4 regions of the Endozoicomonas sp. GU-1 genome follow, and region 1 is predicted to be linked to each of the others. Evidence: predicted binding sites of a transcription regulator. Region 1 holds the regulator's gene; each other region holds the start of a gene.
What was found. Region 1 encodes FNR, which switches genes on or off when oxygen is low (the NO sensors DNR and NnrR bind a similar motif). Its sites were predicted from a motif close to TTGATNTANATCAA; they were not measured.
Positions count from the first base shown of each region.

Region 2: the regulator FNR is predicted to act here: its motif matches at 1,897-1,910, upstream of adhP (alcohol dehydrogenase AdhP).
Region 3: the regulator FNR is predicted to act here: its motif matches at 2,642-2,655, upstream of O3276_RS11780 (DMSO/selenate family reductase complex A subunit).
Region 4: the regulator FNR is predicted to act here: its motif matches at 2,251-2,264, upstream of O3276_RS11820 (DMSO/selenate family reductase complex A subunit).

Region 1 covers NZ_CP114771.1:1,885,158-1,889,357, reverse strand. Annotated here, with positions in the region: gene O3276_RS07615 (ankyrin repeat domain-containing protein) at 1-269, shown strand, start outside; gene O3276_RS07610 (TraR/DksA family transcriptional regulator) at 741-1,070, shown strand; gene O3276_RS07605 (hypothetical protein) at 1,120-1,596, opposite strand; gene O3276_RS07600 (adenine phosphoribosyltransferase) at 1,795-2,352, opposite strand; gene fnr (fumarate/nitrate reduction transcriptional regulator Fnr) at 2,432-3,190, opposite strand; gene hemN (oxygen-independent coproporphyrinogen III oxidase) at 3,705-4,200, opposite strand, start outside.
Region 2 covers NZ_CP114771.1:5,106,691-5,110,890, reverse strand. Annotated here, with positions in the region: gene lamB (maltoporin LamB) at 241-1,785, shown strand; gene adhP (alcohol dehydrogenase AdhP) at 2,100-3,119, shown strand; gene O3276_RS21360 (YkgJ family cysteine cluster protein) at 3,206-3,637, opposite strand; gene O3276_RS21355 (GNAT family N-acetyltransferase) at 3,672-4,184, opposite strand.
Region 3 covers NZ_CP114771.1:2,878,461-2,882,660, forward strand. Annotated here, with positions in the region: gene O3276_RS11775 (DMSO/selenate family reductase complex B subunit) at 1-56, opposite strand, end outside; gene O3276_RS11780 (DMSO/selenate family reductase complex A subunit) at 77-2,506, opposite strand; gene O3276_RS11785 (hypothetical protein) at 2,956-4,200, shown strand, end outside.
Region 4 covers NZ_CP114771.1:2,891,861-2,896,060, forward strand. Annotated here, with positions in the region: gene O3276_RS11820 (DMSO/selenate family reductase complex A subunit) at 1-2,098, opposite strand, end outside; gene ptsP (phosphoenolpyruvate--protein phosphotransferase) at 2,383-4,200, opposite strand, start outside.

The DNA.
Region 1 (4,200 bases):
TTATTCATTTCTCCTTTAATGCTTCCCTGAGCCTGCTGATTCGAGCGAAGGCGGATCTGAATATTCCCGATCAAGACGGCAATACCGTTCTGCATCTGGCGGCATTCAATGGCAACCTGAAAGTTGTCAGGATGCTGTTGAATGCCGGCGCAGATCATCGGGTGAGAAACAGACATGGCAGGACTCCTTTGGTACTTGCCAGACAGCTTAATCACACATCCTGCATCGCCTGGCTGAAACGGCTGCCTTATTTGCGGCCACCGCAGTAGGGCAGCTTATTCTCGGGCAGGCTCCTAGACGGGCGCTATTCTCGGACAAGCTCCTAGTACATGGTTTCACTGAGTTTGACGGGTTGTCGTGCTTCCGCACTCCGTTCGCCCTGAGCCTGTCGAAGGACGGAAACTCCGGACTCTGATAGATCGTGCCAAGCACCCTTCGACTCCGCTCAGGGTGAACGGAGATCGTACACGTCAAACTCATTGAATTGATGTACCAGGTGGGAAAATGTTTTTCCGGATTGAAACTGAATATTACGTTTACGGTATCAATGATCTACTATTTGAATTCATGATTTTGGAAAGAATCAGTACGCCGCAGGTTGGTAATTACTTTATCCGTTTTTGTGAGTGGGGATAAGGTTCGTCGGCGTTGTTTTATGGTAAAGAGTGACCTTTTGACACAACCATTGTTTATAGAATAAACAGCAGGATTCTACAGTATTTTTGTGCAGGGGTAGCAAAATGACAAATCATGATAAGTGGCAGAAATGGTTGATGGCTCGCAGGGATGAGCTGAATACGCGTCTGGGTAAAATTAAACAGGATGCTTCCCGAAAAAACAGTGCCGACTGGTCTGAGCAGGCGCAGGAACGGGAGAATGATGAGGTTATTGATGCACTGGGTAACGAGGCGGTGATTGAACTGGGTAAAATTAACCGCGCCCTTGATCGTATAAATGAGGGCGATTACGGTTTCTGCCTGTCCTGCGGTAAGGAAATTCCGGTTCAGCGCCTTGAGGTTATGCCTTATGCTGACCTCTGTGTTCAATGTGCTGAGGCCAAGGGGTTGTAGGGGAGCATCCATCATCAAGGCGATAAGGGAGCAGGCAGGCTGAATCCTGTTATGCCGGTTTGGCTGCAGCCTGGTTAAAGTACGTTGACTCCTCTGTGGAGCAGCCTGATTCAATAATCATCTTTTGATAGCTTTCGCAGAAGCTCTGGAGTGTTCCGGGGTTTCTGCTGTGGAAGTGCTTTTGCCATAATCTGGCCATGGCAGTGATGTCTTCTTTATCAATATCTTCGATCTGAATACCGCAGCGGTGATAGATAAGCCAGGCAATGGCGGTGGCGTAAACCAGGTTGGTCGCCAGTTCATGATGGGGGTGGGAAAGAAACTCCCGCTGGCTGGCCAGTCCCCGGACTTTGCTGGATAAGTCAGCGTTCGGGGCCAGAAACAGGTCCCAGATATTGCGGTGCATGCGTGGGGAAATCTGATAGATACCGAGCGCCTGGTGATTGGCCTGTTTCAGATGAAAACCAAGCCCGGACTCTCTGGCCGCGGTACCAAGCAGCAGGTTCTCAGCAGTAGGGCTCCACATACCCAGATGCTTGAGTGCGGGGCGAACAACATAGTGCCTTAGTTCCTTGGCGCATATTCCCATTTGCAAAGTCCTTTTTCCGGGTAGATCCCGGTCTGTGCGTCCTGTAATTGCGGGAGTGGCTCTCAGATCCAGACATTGACCCTGGATCTAAGAGACATATCGTATCATCCCTGAAATTCTGAACTGAGGGTGGTTTTACTCACCGGCAAAATTGCACAGGGCATAGGTTGGAATGCCCGCCGCATTGAGTCTGTCAGCACCCTTGAGGTCTGGCAGGTTGATGATAGCTGCAGCTTCCAGTGTGCTGGCTCCTGCTTGTCGGATCAACTGATCGGCAGCCAGCAGTGTGCCTCCGGTGGCGATAAGGTCATCCACCAACAGAATGTTTTCACCGGGCTTAATGGTGTCTTCATGCATTTCCAGTACGGCTTTACCATATTCAAGGTCATACTCGACACTGAGGGTTTTGCCGGGCAGTTTGCCTTTCTTGCGAAACAGTGCCAGCGGCTTGTTCATGATATAGGACAGTGTCGAGCCAAGCAGGAAACCGCGGGCATCAAGCGCGCCAATGCGATCAAAAGTCTGGTTCTCATAACGCTGAACCATGACATCCACGGCCTTACGCCAGGCTTCCGGGTTTTCAAACAGTGTGGTGATATCCCGAAACAGGATGCCTTCATGGGGCCAGTTGGCGATGGTTCTGATTTGCGTTCGCAGATATTCCTGAACGGATGAACATTCGTTTGTATGCATGGGAGGGAGCATGCCGCTGTCAGTCAATGGATAAAAAGGAAGAAGCCACCTCAAAGGGTAGCTTCTTTAGAGGATAAAGTCAGGCGTTGGTAGCAATAGGGTTGGGTTCCAGGGTTTTTCCCCCGGCCAGGGCACAGAGTTCAACCGAGTTGCGAATTTCGATTTCCTTGCCCACGGCGGAGATCAGGCCGTTTTTCTGGAATCGGGTAAATACACGACTAACCGTTTCTACCGCCAGGCCCAGGTAGTTCCCCATCTCATTTCTCGACATGGACAGACGGAACGACTGCGAAGAAAAGCCCCGGCGACGAAAACGGCTGGCCAGGTTAATCAGGAAGGTGGCAATACGTTCATCGGCGTTTTTCTTGGACAGCAGCATCATCATTTGCTGGTCTTCACGGATACGCTTGCTCATCAGGCGCATCAGATGTCGGCGCAGTTCCGGGAATTGATCGGAAAGGGTTTCCAGTTGCTCAAAAGGAATCTCGCAGATCATGGTGGTTTCCATCGCCTGGGCCGACACCGGATAGGTATCCGTATCCATACCGCTCAGGCCAAGAATTTCGCTGGGCAGGTAAAACCCGGTGATTTGTTCCTCACCTTCATTGGTCGCTGTGTAGGTTTTGAGAGCCCCTGAGCGAACAGCAAAGACGCTGGTAAAGGGGTCACCTTCCAGAAACAGGTGTTCGCCTTTTTTCAAAGGACGCCCACGCTTGATAATGTGATCCAGCTGATCGATATCCTTAATGCTCAGTGCCAGTGGCAGGCACAGTGAGCTGAGGCTGCAGTCTCTGCAAGCCACATGGCTCGGCTGTCGGACGTTGGGCTTTGACGTCATTGAGAGGCCTCAAAGTCGTATTTGGCGAAATTCGACACTGTTTATGGAAAACCAAGTGTATGAAAAGTATTACCGGAGTGTAAATCAGGTATGTACGCAACCGGGCAGACCCAGGGTAGGGGTTTGGTGCTGCTTTAGCAATGCGTCATAAACTGCGGTGGTTCCGGTGAGCTTTCATCTGCCGTGTCGTCTATCCAGCCCAGGGCTGACCCTGATAATAGTATGGTCATGGCTCCTGGTGGTTGTATGTCTTTATCCCTGGAAAATCAATCTGACATTGTCTTATGTCACAGGATTAAATTTTCGTTCGTGGTATTTAACGGACATGACAGATTTTGCACTTATGTTTCAAGTAAATCAATGTGATAGTGGTGGCAAGTCGTCGTCAGTTTCAGTTTTTTGCTGATAAGCCGGTGAGCTGCAGAGAGGTTTCGGTTCTGTGCGGGATGATCAGTCATTGTCGGTACTGGCGGGAGAGGGGCTCCGGAGCCTGGTGATTGCTCCGGAGTGCTGCTCAGATAACCTTTGAGTAGAGCGTCTTTTCTTTCATTTCCGGTTGATGGAGATAGTGGTCGAACTGCATACAGATGTTACGGATCAGCAGCGTTCCCTTCGGCAGTACTTCCAGCAAGCCATCGCTATTGAGACTGATCAGGCCGTCCGCCCTCATCGGCTCCAGTCTTGCCAGCTCATCCCGGAAGTAATCCCTGAATTGAATATCAAACCGCTGTTCAATATCGCTGAAATGCAGTTTGAAGTGGCAGATCAGCTGGGTAATCACTGCCTGGCGGACTTTGTCATCAGCGGTCATCTTCAGACCGCGAACCATTGGCAATTGCTGTTCATTGAGCATTGCACAGTACCGGGCTTCATCGGTGCTGTTCTGAATATAAGTGTCGCCTACCTGGCTGATGGCAGACACGCCCATGCCGATCAGGTCGCAATGGCCATGGGTGGTATAACCCTGAAAATTCCGGTGCAGCGTGCCATCCTCCCGGGCCATGGCCAGT
Region 2 (4,200 bases), 2.9 Mb from region 1:
ACCCTACAACCTTTCGTCGAAGCTGTGTTACGTCATTCAATACGGCCCAATTTATACGACGCAACAATTACTCTTTTCCTGCATGGAAAGCGGGCCTTGCTTTTTCAACACACATTAACTGACGGCTACCAGCTTTTATATATGCCCCTCACCAGGGCTATTTCAACAACATCATGCCTTTATTCAGCGGCAGGATGAAAAAAGCCGGAGCCAGAAAAACACACACAAGGTAGGCTAAGCATGCTTTCCAGGCAGCAAACACCTTCAACCCTGAACACTGGGCTGGAAGCGTTATCTGAAGCAGTTTCATCAATATCCCGTCGTTCGTGCCAGTATTGTGGCGCAGTGGCTATCGCGTCAGCCTCAACCTGCGCGCTGGCGGTCACCGGTGACGATATTAACTTCAACGGTTATGCCCGTTCAGGTATTGGCAGCACTGATAAGGGTGGTGAGCAGTTATGTTTTAAGGCGGCAGGTGCTCCCTCTAAATACCGCCTGGGTAATGAGTGCGAAACCTATGCGGAATTGAAGTTTGGTGCAGATCTCTTTGATCAGGATGGTGTGCAGTTTTACCTGGATACTAATCTTGCCTATAAAGTTGGCCAGCAAGGGGACTATGAAACCACTGATCCTGCTCTTCGGGAGATGAACATTAAAGCCACAGGTGTCTTTGGTGATGCGCTTCCCGGTTCAATGTTGTGGGTCGGCAAACGTTTTTATAATCGTCATGATATCCATATGATTGATTACTACTACTGGAATTTGTCTGGTCCCGGTGTTGGTATTGAGAATATTGATGTGGGGATGGGTAAGCTGGATATTGCCTGGGTGAGAAACCAGAATGGGGTAAAATACGATAATTGGACTAATAACACCTATAAAACTGAACAAGTCACTACCAACATTTTAGATTTTCGCTGGAATGAAATTCCAATAATGCATAACCTGAGCCTGGAGCTTGGTCTTGACTATGGTGTTGGTAGCCCACCTGATAACTTGCCAGAAGTAACCCTCACAAATGGTGAAAAGGTCGGAAAAAGCTATTTTGATAAAAACGGCTGGATGTTAACCGGTGAACTGACCTGGAATGTCTTAGGAGGATTCAATAAAGTTATTGTCCAGTACGCTACCGATGGGATGACAGGTCCCGGTACAGGAACCGCTGGAATGTATATGCAAACCACCGACTGGTTTAAGGGGAATAAACTCTTTCGCGTAATGGATCATGGTGCTGTTTCAATAATGCCCAAGCTCGATATGATGTATGTTCTTGGTGTTACACAGGTTAAATACGATGAGGATACTATGCATCCAATGTTTCCAAACTATGGAAAAAAGACCACCTGGATGACTGCAGGGGTTCGGCCTTCCTGGAACTGGAATGATTTAACCAGTACTACCATTGAACTGGGTTATGATCAGGTTAAAAATGCTCACGCCTCTTTCCAAGATGGATCAACGCTATACAGTAGCGATCTTTTCAAAAGCAAACTTTTGAAGTTTACCATCGCGCAACAATTCCATCCGCAGTTTGGCAACTGGGTAAGACCACAGATTCGTATTTTTGCCACCTATGCTGACTGGAATACTCCTAAACTTGCAGCTGTCGGCACGCCACCTGATACGCTCAAAGGAACTGCTTGCACTTCAGCAAATGCAGACAAATGCAACGCCCTCGGCCTTGAATACTTCGACACCTTCACTTCAGCCCAGCAAGTTATGAAGGCCTATGGCAGCAAATCCGACGGCTGGACCTACGGAGCCCAGATGGAAATCTGGTTCTAATCCATTAGATTGGTTCCCCCTCGCCCCCACGGTCCTAAGGGTGTTGCAAAAGATATAAAAGCCTTGAACCACAAAGACACGAAGGCACAAAGGAAAGCCTCTTTAATTTGACTGACATAGCTCAGGTAAGCCCAGAAAAAACTTTGTGTCTTTGTGCCTTTGTGGTTTCCTGCTTTTTAAGGCCTTCCGCAACACCCACTCCTCCCTGGGAACGCATACCAATCCCAGCCGTAAACACAAAACCGCGTAACTCCACACTCCCCGCAACAACGAAACCAAACGGGCATCAATTCGGAACAACAAGGTAACCCATCATGAAGGCAGCTGTCGTTCATCATTTCAAAGATCAGCTTACCATCGAAGATCTGCCGCTACCCAAGCCAGGCCCACGGGATGCACTGGTAAAAATCCATGCCTGTGGTGTCTGTCATACCGATCTTCATGCCTGCCATGGAGACTGGCCGGTTAAACCAAAACTGCCGCTGGTGCCCGGCCATGAAGGTGTAGGAACGGTCACCGAAGTTGGTGACCAGATCACTCATATCAAACCGGGCGATCGTGTGGGTATTCCCTGGCTCTATTCCGCCTGTGGCTACTGCGAGTACTGTCTGGAAGGCAAAGAAACACTCTGCCTTGCCCAGCACAATGCCGGTTATTCCATCGATGGCGGCTATGCCGAGTACTGCCTGGCGGCTGCCGACTATGTGGTGAAAGTTCCCGACAATATCAGTTTTGTCGATGCCGCCCCCCTGTTCTGTGCCGGGGTTACCACGTATAAGGCCCTGAAAGTTAGCCGTACCAAACCTGGCGACTGGGTGTCCGTTGTCGGTGTGGGCGGACTTGGTCACCTGGCCGTTCAGTATGCCGTGGCCATGGGTCTTAATGTGATTGCGGTGGATACCGGGGCGGAAAAGAAAGCGTTATCCCTGGACTTGGGAGCCACTCACTTTATCGACTTTATCCGGGAGCAGCCGGAAGAAAAAATTCAGTCGCTGCTGGGTAATGGTGTTCACGCGACTGTCTGTACGGCAGTCTCCAAAGCGGGCTTTGACAGTGCTTATCGCTCAGTGCGCAGGGGAGGAACCTGTGTACTGGTTGGACTCCCCCCGGAGGATATGCCCATTCCTATATTCGATACGGTAATCAACGGCGTTTCTGTTGTTGGCTCCATCGTAGGTACCCGCAAGGATTTACAGGAATGCCTGGAGTTTGCTGCCCAGGGTAAAGTGAAGGCGATTATCCAGAAACGAACCCTTGAAGAGATCAACGCGATTTTTGACGAAATGGAGAAAGGTGATATCGCCGGACGTGTTGTTATGGAACTGGCCCAGTAATTTATTCAATTACGTAGTGCCCTCTGTGGTTCCAAAAAACGATTTTTCATCCGTCTCTTGTGCAAACTCAGCCAGGGCAAAATGGTTTACTTCTGTCGTTTTGCCCGCTCGACTTCAAACTTCTCCAGCCGCCTGTCCCAGTTTTTGAAACGTGTACGACAATAGGCATCCAGTTCGTCGTAGGTCTGAAAATAGAGCTCGCAGCCATCATTAATGGGAGCGTCCCTCTCACAGGCTTCGTTGCTGTGTTCCCGGCAGATAATGGGGCGTCGTTCATAGATGCCACAGCGATTATCCGGCAACAGGAATTCACACCGGGTCTGACAGAGCAGGTACCAGCCATTGCCATCCTTGAAAATATGCACGCCCATATGGGCCACCTGCCAGAGCAACACATCAAACGCGTGCATACTGCGGGGAGTGTCCAGTTCCTGGGTAATGTAAGAGCAACAAAGGGCAGTACACTGATCACACTTGTTGCTGGCAGTGATGTCCCTGGTTTCGATCCGGTTAACCATATCTGACACGATAAGTAATAAGTCCTGTTATTGGCTACGAACTAAAAAGCCGGGCTACTGTTTTCATGGGCAGAAACATGCGAACTTTACCATTATGTTCACACAGAACTTCAAATCCATATTTTGCATAAAACTGCTCTGCGGCATCGGTTAAACAATCAACAATAATGGCGTATGCACGCATATGAGCGTTTATTTCCCACAGGTATTTCAAGGCATTTACCAGGCAGATTTTTCCTAACCCCTCGCCCTGAAATTCTCGATGAACCGCAAGCTGTGCGATCAAAAATACAGGAACAGGATACCGTGGCAGCTTCTTTACCAGAGCTTCAGGTAAAGTGTCTCGACAGATTGAGCCTGGCGTAATGCTGTAAAATGCACAAATTGGAATTTTTTGATTTGGAAAAGGGTTTGATGCAGGCAGAACCATTGTACGACTGATACCTGCCTGCATATGTTTTGAGGCTTGAGTCTGGATGAACAAATTAAGTTCCGTTTCACCACAATCAAATGATGCCCTATCGTGGATACCTTTATCGAGTTCCACAAACTCCTTTGACCAG
Region 3 (4,200 bases), 990 kb from region 1:
GTACATTTGGCCGTGTCGACGTAAAATCCCAGTTGTTTTATTGAGGGTTGTTTCATCGAACGTTATTCCTATCCTGTTATGCCTTGGCAATTTCAACCAGATTGGTGTGCATCGGGTTACCCTTGGACAGCGGCGTACTGCGCTGAGTGGTCAGCACGTTGAATGAGCCACCACGGTCAACACCGTCTTTACCCGGTGCGTACCAGGCACCTTCGGCCAGGGCAGCAACACCCGGCATAATCCGGGGGCTGACTTTAGCCGGAACCCAGGTCTCGCCACGGTCATTCCAGACTTTCAGCATGTCGCCATCTTTGATTCCCCGGGCCTGTGCATCTGCCGGGTTCAGCCACACGGCATCGGTCACTGCTTCACGCAGGAAAGCGACGTTGTGGTATGTGGAATGCACACGGCCCTTGGTGTGAAAACCAATCAGCTGCAGCGGATACTTCTCAGTCAAAGGATCCAGATGGCTTTCCCAGGTGGTGACGTACTGTGGCAGCGGTGTCACCACATCCCCTTCCGGCAGCTCCCACTCGGCGGCAATGGTCGCCAGTTGTTCAGAGTAAATTTCGATTTTCCCGGATGGGGTCCCCAGGGGATTGTTCACAGGATCCTTACGGAAACCTTCCAGAGCGATGCGAATATGTTTCGGTGCCAGCTGTTTGTAGGGGCCGTCACGACGCAGGTCTGCCAGTGTTGGCACCTGAGGCTGTTCTTTACGCATCTGTTCGTACAGTTCTGCTACCCACTGCTCATGGGTCTTGCCTTCTGTGTACTGCGCTTCCAGACCAAAGCGTTTGGCAATACCTGTACAGATGTCGTATGCACTGCGGCACTCGTACATCGGGGCAATAGCAGGCACCAGCGGAATTACTGCACCCAGACTGCCCGAGGCATAGCCGTTGCTGGCCACTTCATAATTTTCAATGGTGGTGATATCCGGCAGCAGAATATCCGCGAACCGTGCGGTAGGTGTCATATGGTTTTCAAACACCAGGATAAACTCACACAGGCTCTCATCAGACAGGATCTCTTTGGTCCGGTTGATATCAGAGTGCTGGTTAACTGTGATATTGCCCGCATATTGCCAGATGAATTTGATCGGATTCTTCAGTGACGTGCCGCCCTGCAGAGCATCGGTCTTATCCGTCATTTCATGGTGACGATGAATCGCATCCGTCCATTTAAAGAATGGAATCGCCGTCTTGATCGGGTTGGTACCCATGGGTAGGGTTTTCACCGGGAAGCCATAGTTGCCTGGCATTTCGCCGGTGTTGGTGCCGGCCAGGCCAATATTGCCGGTCAGAATGGGCAGCATGCAGATGGCACGGCTCGCCTGCTCACCGTTGGCCTGACGCTGAATACCGGTACCCTGAATAATGTAGGCAGGTTTGGCCCTGCCAATTTCCCGGGCCAGCTGAATAATTTTTTTCGCGGGAATACCGGTAATTTTTGCCGCCCACTCCGGGGTTTTCCCGATGCCATCCGCACCCTGGCCCAGAATGTGCGCTTTGTAGTGGCCATTCTTCGGTGCACTGGCTGGCAGCGTTTTTTCATCATAGCCAACACAGAACTTTTCGAGGAATGCTTCATCCACTATCTTCTCGTTGATCAGCACCCAGGCCATGGCTTCTACCAGGGCAGCATCGGTCCCCGGGCGGATTGGAATCCACTCAGACTCTTTGCCCAGCATGGTGTCGGTATAACGCGGGTCAATGATGATGGTGCGCACATTTTTGCTGTTCACCGAGTTGATGTGCTCGTAGATTTCCCCACCACCACTCATGCGGGTCTCTGCCGGGTTGTAACCAAACATGACCAGCAATTCTGCATTGGCGATTTCACTGGTGAAACTGCCGAACGCCGCTGGACGTCCACCGCCATAAGTAAACGGCAGAGCACGTTGAATCTGTCCCCAGCTGTAGTTACCGTAATAAGGCAGAAAGCCACCGAGCATATTCAGCAGGCGCTTGGAGGCAAAAGGACCGTCGGTTTTATAGCCCTGGGTTCCGGAGCCATACTGATAATAGATCGCATCGTTACCGTAAGTATCGATGGTGTACTTCAACTGTCTGGCGATGGTATCCAGCGCCTCATCCCAGCTGATGCGCTCAAATCGGCCTTCGCCACGCTTGCCAACCCGCTTCATGGGGTATTTCAGACGATCAGGGTTGTATACCCGTTGCTTGATGGAGCGACCGCGCAGACAGGCGCGAATCTGATGATCACCGTATACGTCATCGCCCCGGTTATCCGATTCAACATGGGTGATAACACCATCTTTGGTATGCACCTGGAGAGGACAGCGGCTGCCACAGTTCACCATACAGGCAGACCAGGTCACCTTGTCTTCAGCGGCTTTTGCCTGCGTTGAATCTGTTGCCATGGCTTTCAGAGGCAGCGCATTGCCCACGACAACAGCGGCACTGCCCGCAGCAGTCCCCCACTTGATAAACGTTCTTCGCTTGATGACAGACGACAACGCACTATCGAGAAGTTTCTTCATTTATTTTACCGTTATCACTAAAACCGGAAACCAGCACACAAACAGGTCGTGTTACCCCTGACAAAATGCATCTCTGTACAAATAATGAACTGGTGAAATGGTGCTGATAATACGAGCTGGTCAACAAACAACCGATTGACCTGGATCAATTTTTTGCGGGGTTTGAGGCAATTACTGAAGAGGGTAGGAACTTATTCGAGCACGCTACAGAGCACGGCGCACCCTGTAATTGATCATGATTATTGAGGACAAAACTGTGCTGCCACTTCGGTGACATGGCTGCGGCGGTACTTCCGCCGCAGTGCTTACCATGGCACCTGCCCGGGCTGCCAGATTACCGGGAACCTTTCGATATTTTCGGTGTCTGAATTTTGTGCTCATTTCACTCAGGCGGAGCCTTACTCCCGTGCAGTCCGATATACGATTTTAAATTCATTGAGACCCTTGATATGTCCATACCTCAGGCGGAAGCAAGCATTGGTTCGTCAGGATTTCATCCACCACCGACAGGCGGCAAGAAAGAGGAATACAATCCTGTTGCCGCATTCGGTCAGTTTGGCGGGATGATGGTTCGTGTTGTCAATGCATTACAAGCTGCCGGTTCAGGCGATCAATACAGGCCAGTGAGTTTATTGTCACCCGGTGCCCAATACGCAATAGAAACCAGGCGGCCGGATCAATTTGGAACCAGGCCAGACCAGGTCATTACGGTTCTGAAACCTGCGCCCGGTTGCCATATGCTCTGGGCTTATAAAAAAGATGTCTGTTCGAATGCCTCGGGGGAACCGTGCTGCAGGTTCACATACACCAAGAAAATTACCAGCTGGCATGTTTTGGCAGAGAAAATAGCAGAGAGTTACCACAGAAAGCACTCCCTGTTTAGCAAATCACCATTAACTTCAGGACACCTTGGTGTCAATGGCTATTTACTGCACCAACCGTCTGAACGGATCATTAAAGGAGCAGGCAAATATCCGGAAATTCTCTGTCACATTAATTTTGACCGCATGCACTATGGCTACCTTCTGGACTTTACCAGGGAGTTTTCTTTCCGCCGTCTTGAAGAAGTCATGGGCAATATTCTGACGCTCGAGCAAAATAAAGGTAACACATCCGGTGATGAGTTCCGTGAGCCAGTAAAACTGTGCCTGTACAACAGTTATCAGGGGGTGTTGTCTCCCCCGGTGGAAATCAGCCGTACACAAGCGCTAATGCTGCGGCGAAACATTCGTGCCTTCTCTCAATACGGCAACTTCACTGGTCAGGAACTCAGGCTTTACCAGTTATTGAGTCAGTCCGGTGGTGAACGATTTCTGCAGCTGCTGAAAAATATTCCGGAGCAGGTCAGCACGGTATCAGCCAGTGTCAAGGCGCTTGGCACTGACATCAAAGCCATCCTGACAGCCATCGAGAACTGTGATTCAGCAACATTCTTAAGCAAACTTCCAGCCCGGGTGGACGGGGTCAACAGCAAAGTGGGTTTACCGAATATATTACTGGAAGCTTTGCTTGAGCAGACCCCGTTTCATAAACACTTTCCCTGGCTATATTATGATTTCGAGATACACGATAACGAGTCCAGCTGGGATTACATTTTCGAACAGGCCAGACCCACCTTTGCCGCACAAGTGTTCATCTGCCGGGAGTTATTAAATAATAATTTGTTTGTTCCCTATTTATTAGGGTACAAGACT
Region 4 (4,200 bases), 1.0 Mb from region 1:
AGTGGAAACCAAACATCTGCAACGGATACTGCTGCGCGTGGTCTGCCTCATGCCCTTCCCAGGAAGAAGCGTACTCAGGCAGTGCCCGAATAATATCGTTCTCCCCCAGTGTCCAGCTGGAGGCAATATTCGCCAGGCGCTCAGAATAGATCTCAATTTTACCGGAGGGGGTGTCCAGTGGATGTTTTTCAGGGTTTTCCCGGAACTCGCGGAATTGAACATGAGGTTCACCGGGGTTCTTCTGCTTGACAATGCCCAGCTCACGGAAGGCTGCAAAATCCAGGTCTACCAGTGTCGGGTTCATTCTCTGGGATTCTGCATAAATATGACGCAACCAGGCTTCCTGGTCCCGACCTTCGGTGAACTGCGCTTCTACTCCGAGGCGTTTGGCAATACCTGTACACATGTCGTAGACCGAACGACATTCATACAACGGCTCAACCGCCGTATCACAGAAAATGGTGTAACCCATATTGCCGCAGAACCCGTTAGGGGCGAAATCCGGTTGTTCAGCCGCGGTTAAATCGGGCAGCAGAATATCCGCATAGCGGGCACTGGGCGTCATGTGGTTGTCGATCACCACAATCATTTCACACTGGCTGTCATCCTGAAGGATGTCATGGGTGCGATTGGTGTCCGAATGCTGGTTGATGATGCAGTTACCCGCATAGTTCCAGATGAACTTGATGGGCTGGGTCAGTTTTTCGGCACCACGAATACCGGCGGTCAGCGCGGTCATTTCATCATGACGGTAAATGGCATCGGTCCAGAGGAACATGGGAATGGACGTTGATACCGGGTTGGTCAGTGTCGGAAAGACCGCAAAGGGCATGGAGTAGCTGCCTTCACGGGCACCGGTACCACCACCGGGAATCCCCACATTACCGGTCATCACCGCCAGCATGCAGATCGCCCGACTGGCCTGCTCACCATTGGCGGTGCGCTGCAGACCCCAGCCCTGCATAATGTTGCAGGGTTTGGTCATGGCAATTTCACGGGCCAGACGGATGATGGTGTCTGCCGGGACACCGGTAATTTTTGCTGCCCATTGCGGGGTCTTGGCAACACCATCATCGCCTTTGCCCAGAATATAGGATTTCCAGGAAGCGCCTTTCGGTGCACTGGCAGGCAGTGAGTTTTCATCGTAGCCGATGGTGTACTTGCCCAGGAATTCATTATCCACCAGGTCTTCGGTAATCATCACCCACGCCATACCGGCTACCAGTGCGGCATCGGTACCCGGTCGCAGCGGAACCCACTCATCATTGGCACCCAGGACCGTATCGGTCATGCGCGGATCAAAGGTGATCATACGCGCCTTACTGCGTTGTCGCGCTTCGGACAGCTGATAAACAATACCGGCACCACTCATACGGGTTTCCGCCGGGTTGTTGCCAAAATTGACCACCAGCCTGGTATTCACAACATCTGACGTGCAGTTATTATCTACCCAGCTGCCGCCATACAAATACGGTAAACTCACGGCAATCTGGGCCGTACTGTAATCACCATAGTGGTTAAGATAACCGCCCCAGCAGTTCATCAGACGGGCGATCGGTGTGGCGGCTGGCGGCCAGGATTTGGACACCGTGCCTCCCAGCGTACCAGTACAATAGTTGAGATAGATGGCTTCATTGCCATACTCTTTTTTGATGCGCTTCAGGTTATCAGCGATGGTGTCAAACGCTTCATCCCAGCTGATGCGCTCAAATCGACCTTCACCACGCTTACCGACACGCTTCATTGGGTATTTCAGACGGTCAGGGTTGTAGACGCGCTTGCGGAAGGAACGGCCACGGAGACAGGCCCGAACCTGGTGGTCACCATAGGTATCGTCACCGGTGTTATCGGTTTCGGTATGGATGATCACACCGTCTTTTACCTGATGACGCAGTGCACAGCGTGAGCCACAGTTGACCGTACAGGCAGACCACACTGACTTGATCTCTGCAACCGCAGGTTTGGCCTCTGTCGCAGAAACTTTCACCGGCAGTGTGTGCGCAGCAACCACTGCCGCACCGCCCGCAGCGGTTCCCCACTTCATAAACGTTCTTCGCTTCACCGTGGAAGCAAGCACTTTATCCACAATTTCTTTCATTGATATCGCCACCCCATCATAAATACTGGTCGTGATCACCGACTGCTCAGACAATTATCAGATTCTGCTTTCCCAGCAGGCATAAAGGTGTGAACAAAAAGTGCCGCCAACCAAATGGTGGGCATGATAATTGGACAGTAATTAACCGACAGATGACCTGAATCAAGATCATGTGATTTAAAGTACAACTACGCATCATCACAGGGAAACTACATATTTCAGACAACAATAAAAAAGCCCCATGGCCAAAACCAGGGGGCTTTCAGAAAGATGATCGTCAGTGATCAGGCAGTCAAACGTCTTACGCCTTCTACTGAATCCAGAGTCAGCGCTTCACGGGCCAGGCTCTGGCAGTGCTTATAGTTCAGGCTGCGAACACGGGCCTTAACCACCGGGATTGCCGGGACACTGATGGACAGTTCCTGAACACCCAGGCCAACCAGAATAGGCACCGCATTCGGGTCACTGGCCAGGCTGCCACAGATACCCGTCCACTTGCCTTCTTTGTTGGCTGCTTTCACCGTCATATCGATCAGGCGCAATACTGCCGGGTGAAGACCATCGACCCGTGCCGCCAGTTTTGGATGACCACGGTCAACGGCCAGGGTGTACTGGGTCAGGTCATTGGTACCGATGGAGAAGAAGTCCACTTCTTTGGCAAAATGATCGGCCAGCAGCGCAGCGGACGGCACCTCAATCATAATACCCACTTCAACGGTGACACCCGTCGTCTCCTGCTCTTCCAGCACCAGTTTTTTCACGGCACGGAATTCATCCAGGGAGCTGATCATCGGGAACATGATACGGGCATGACCGGCATGAGCCGCCTTCAGGATCGCACGAACCTGCTTGCGCAGCATGGTCGGACGGTTAATACCGATACGCACACCACGTTCACCCAGGAACGGGTTCTCCTCTCTTGGCAGGGGCAGATAAGCCAGAGGCTTGTCACCACCGACGTCCAGAGTACGGATAATGACCGGACGGTCTTTACCCATAGCGTCCAGAATACCTTCGTAGGCTTTTATCTGCTCATCCATGGTGGGTTCGGTTGCACGTTCCATATAGAGGAACTCGGAACGCAGCAGACCTACCGCTTCAGCGCCCATTTTGACCGCTTTTTCCGCATCGTCCTGGTTGGCGATATTGGCAGCGATCTCAACATGATGGCCATCCAGAGTCACCGCGGGCTGGTCAGCCACTTGCAACGCCGCTGCATGTTCCGCCGCCGCACGTTCCTGGCGGGCAACGGTTCTGTCGATCTCTTCCTGAGTAGGATTAACCAGCATGTAACCCTTGTTGGTGTTCAGGATAACATCGGTACCGTTCTCATACTGACGAACACTGCCCGGTACGTTGACCAGGTAAGGAATACCCAGGGAACCGGCCAGAATCGCCGCATGGGAAGTCGCGCCGCCGTGCAGGGTCACGATACCAATCACGCGCTGGCGATCCAGGGTCACCACTTCCGAAGGCGTAATGTCTTCCAGACAGAGGATGGTGTTTTCCGGCAGCTGATCGGTGCCACCTTCAACGCCCATCAGGTAGCGCAGAACCCGAAGACCAACGTCTTCTACATCGATGGCCCGGGCTGCCAGCAGCGGGTTATCCAGCTTGCGCATTTCATCCGCTTCGGCCAGAAAACTTCGATGCCATGCCCACATGGCGCTCTTGCCTGCTTCAATCAGTTCACGGGCACGGTCACTGATCGCCGGGTCGTCCAGCAACTGCTGATGGGCAACAAATACTTCTGCATGACCACCCACATGATCCGCTGCCATTTTAGTCACCAGCTGCTGCAGGGACTCCCGGGCTTTCTGGATACCGTAGCCAAGCTGACCCAGTTCATCGCTGACACCAACCCCCTCTTCCGGGTAGCTGGGCAGTTCATGAACCAGATGGTGCAGCTTGCCAATGGCCATACCCGGTGCCGCTTTAACGCCGGGTAAACGACCATCGGAGCCTTCTACCGGTCCAAGCAGTGGCGCTTCTTCTGCCATGGCTTCATCAGCGCCCGGCAGTACGTCGGCAACGGCTTCACCCAAACCACTGCGGAAACCATTCAGGATGGCTGCTATCGCTTCTTTGGCATCAGGGCCGGT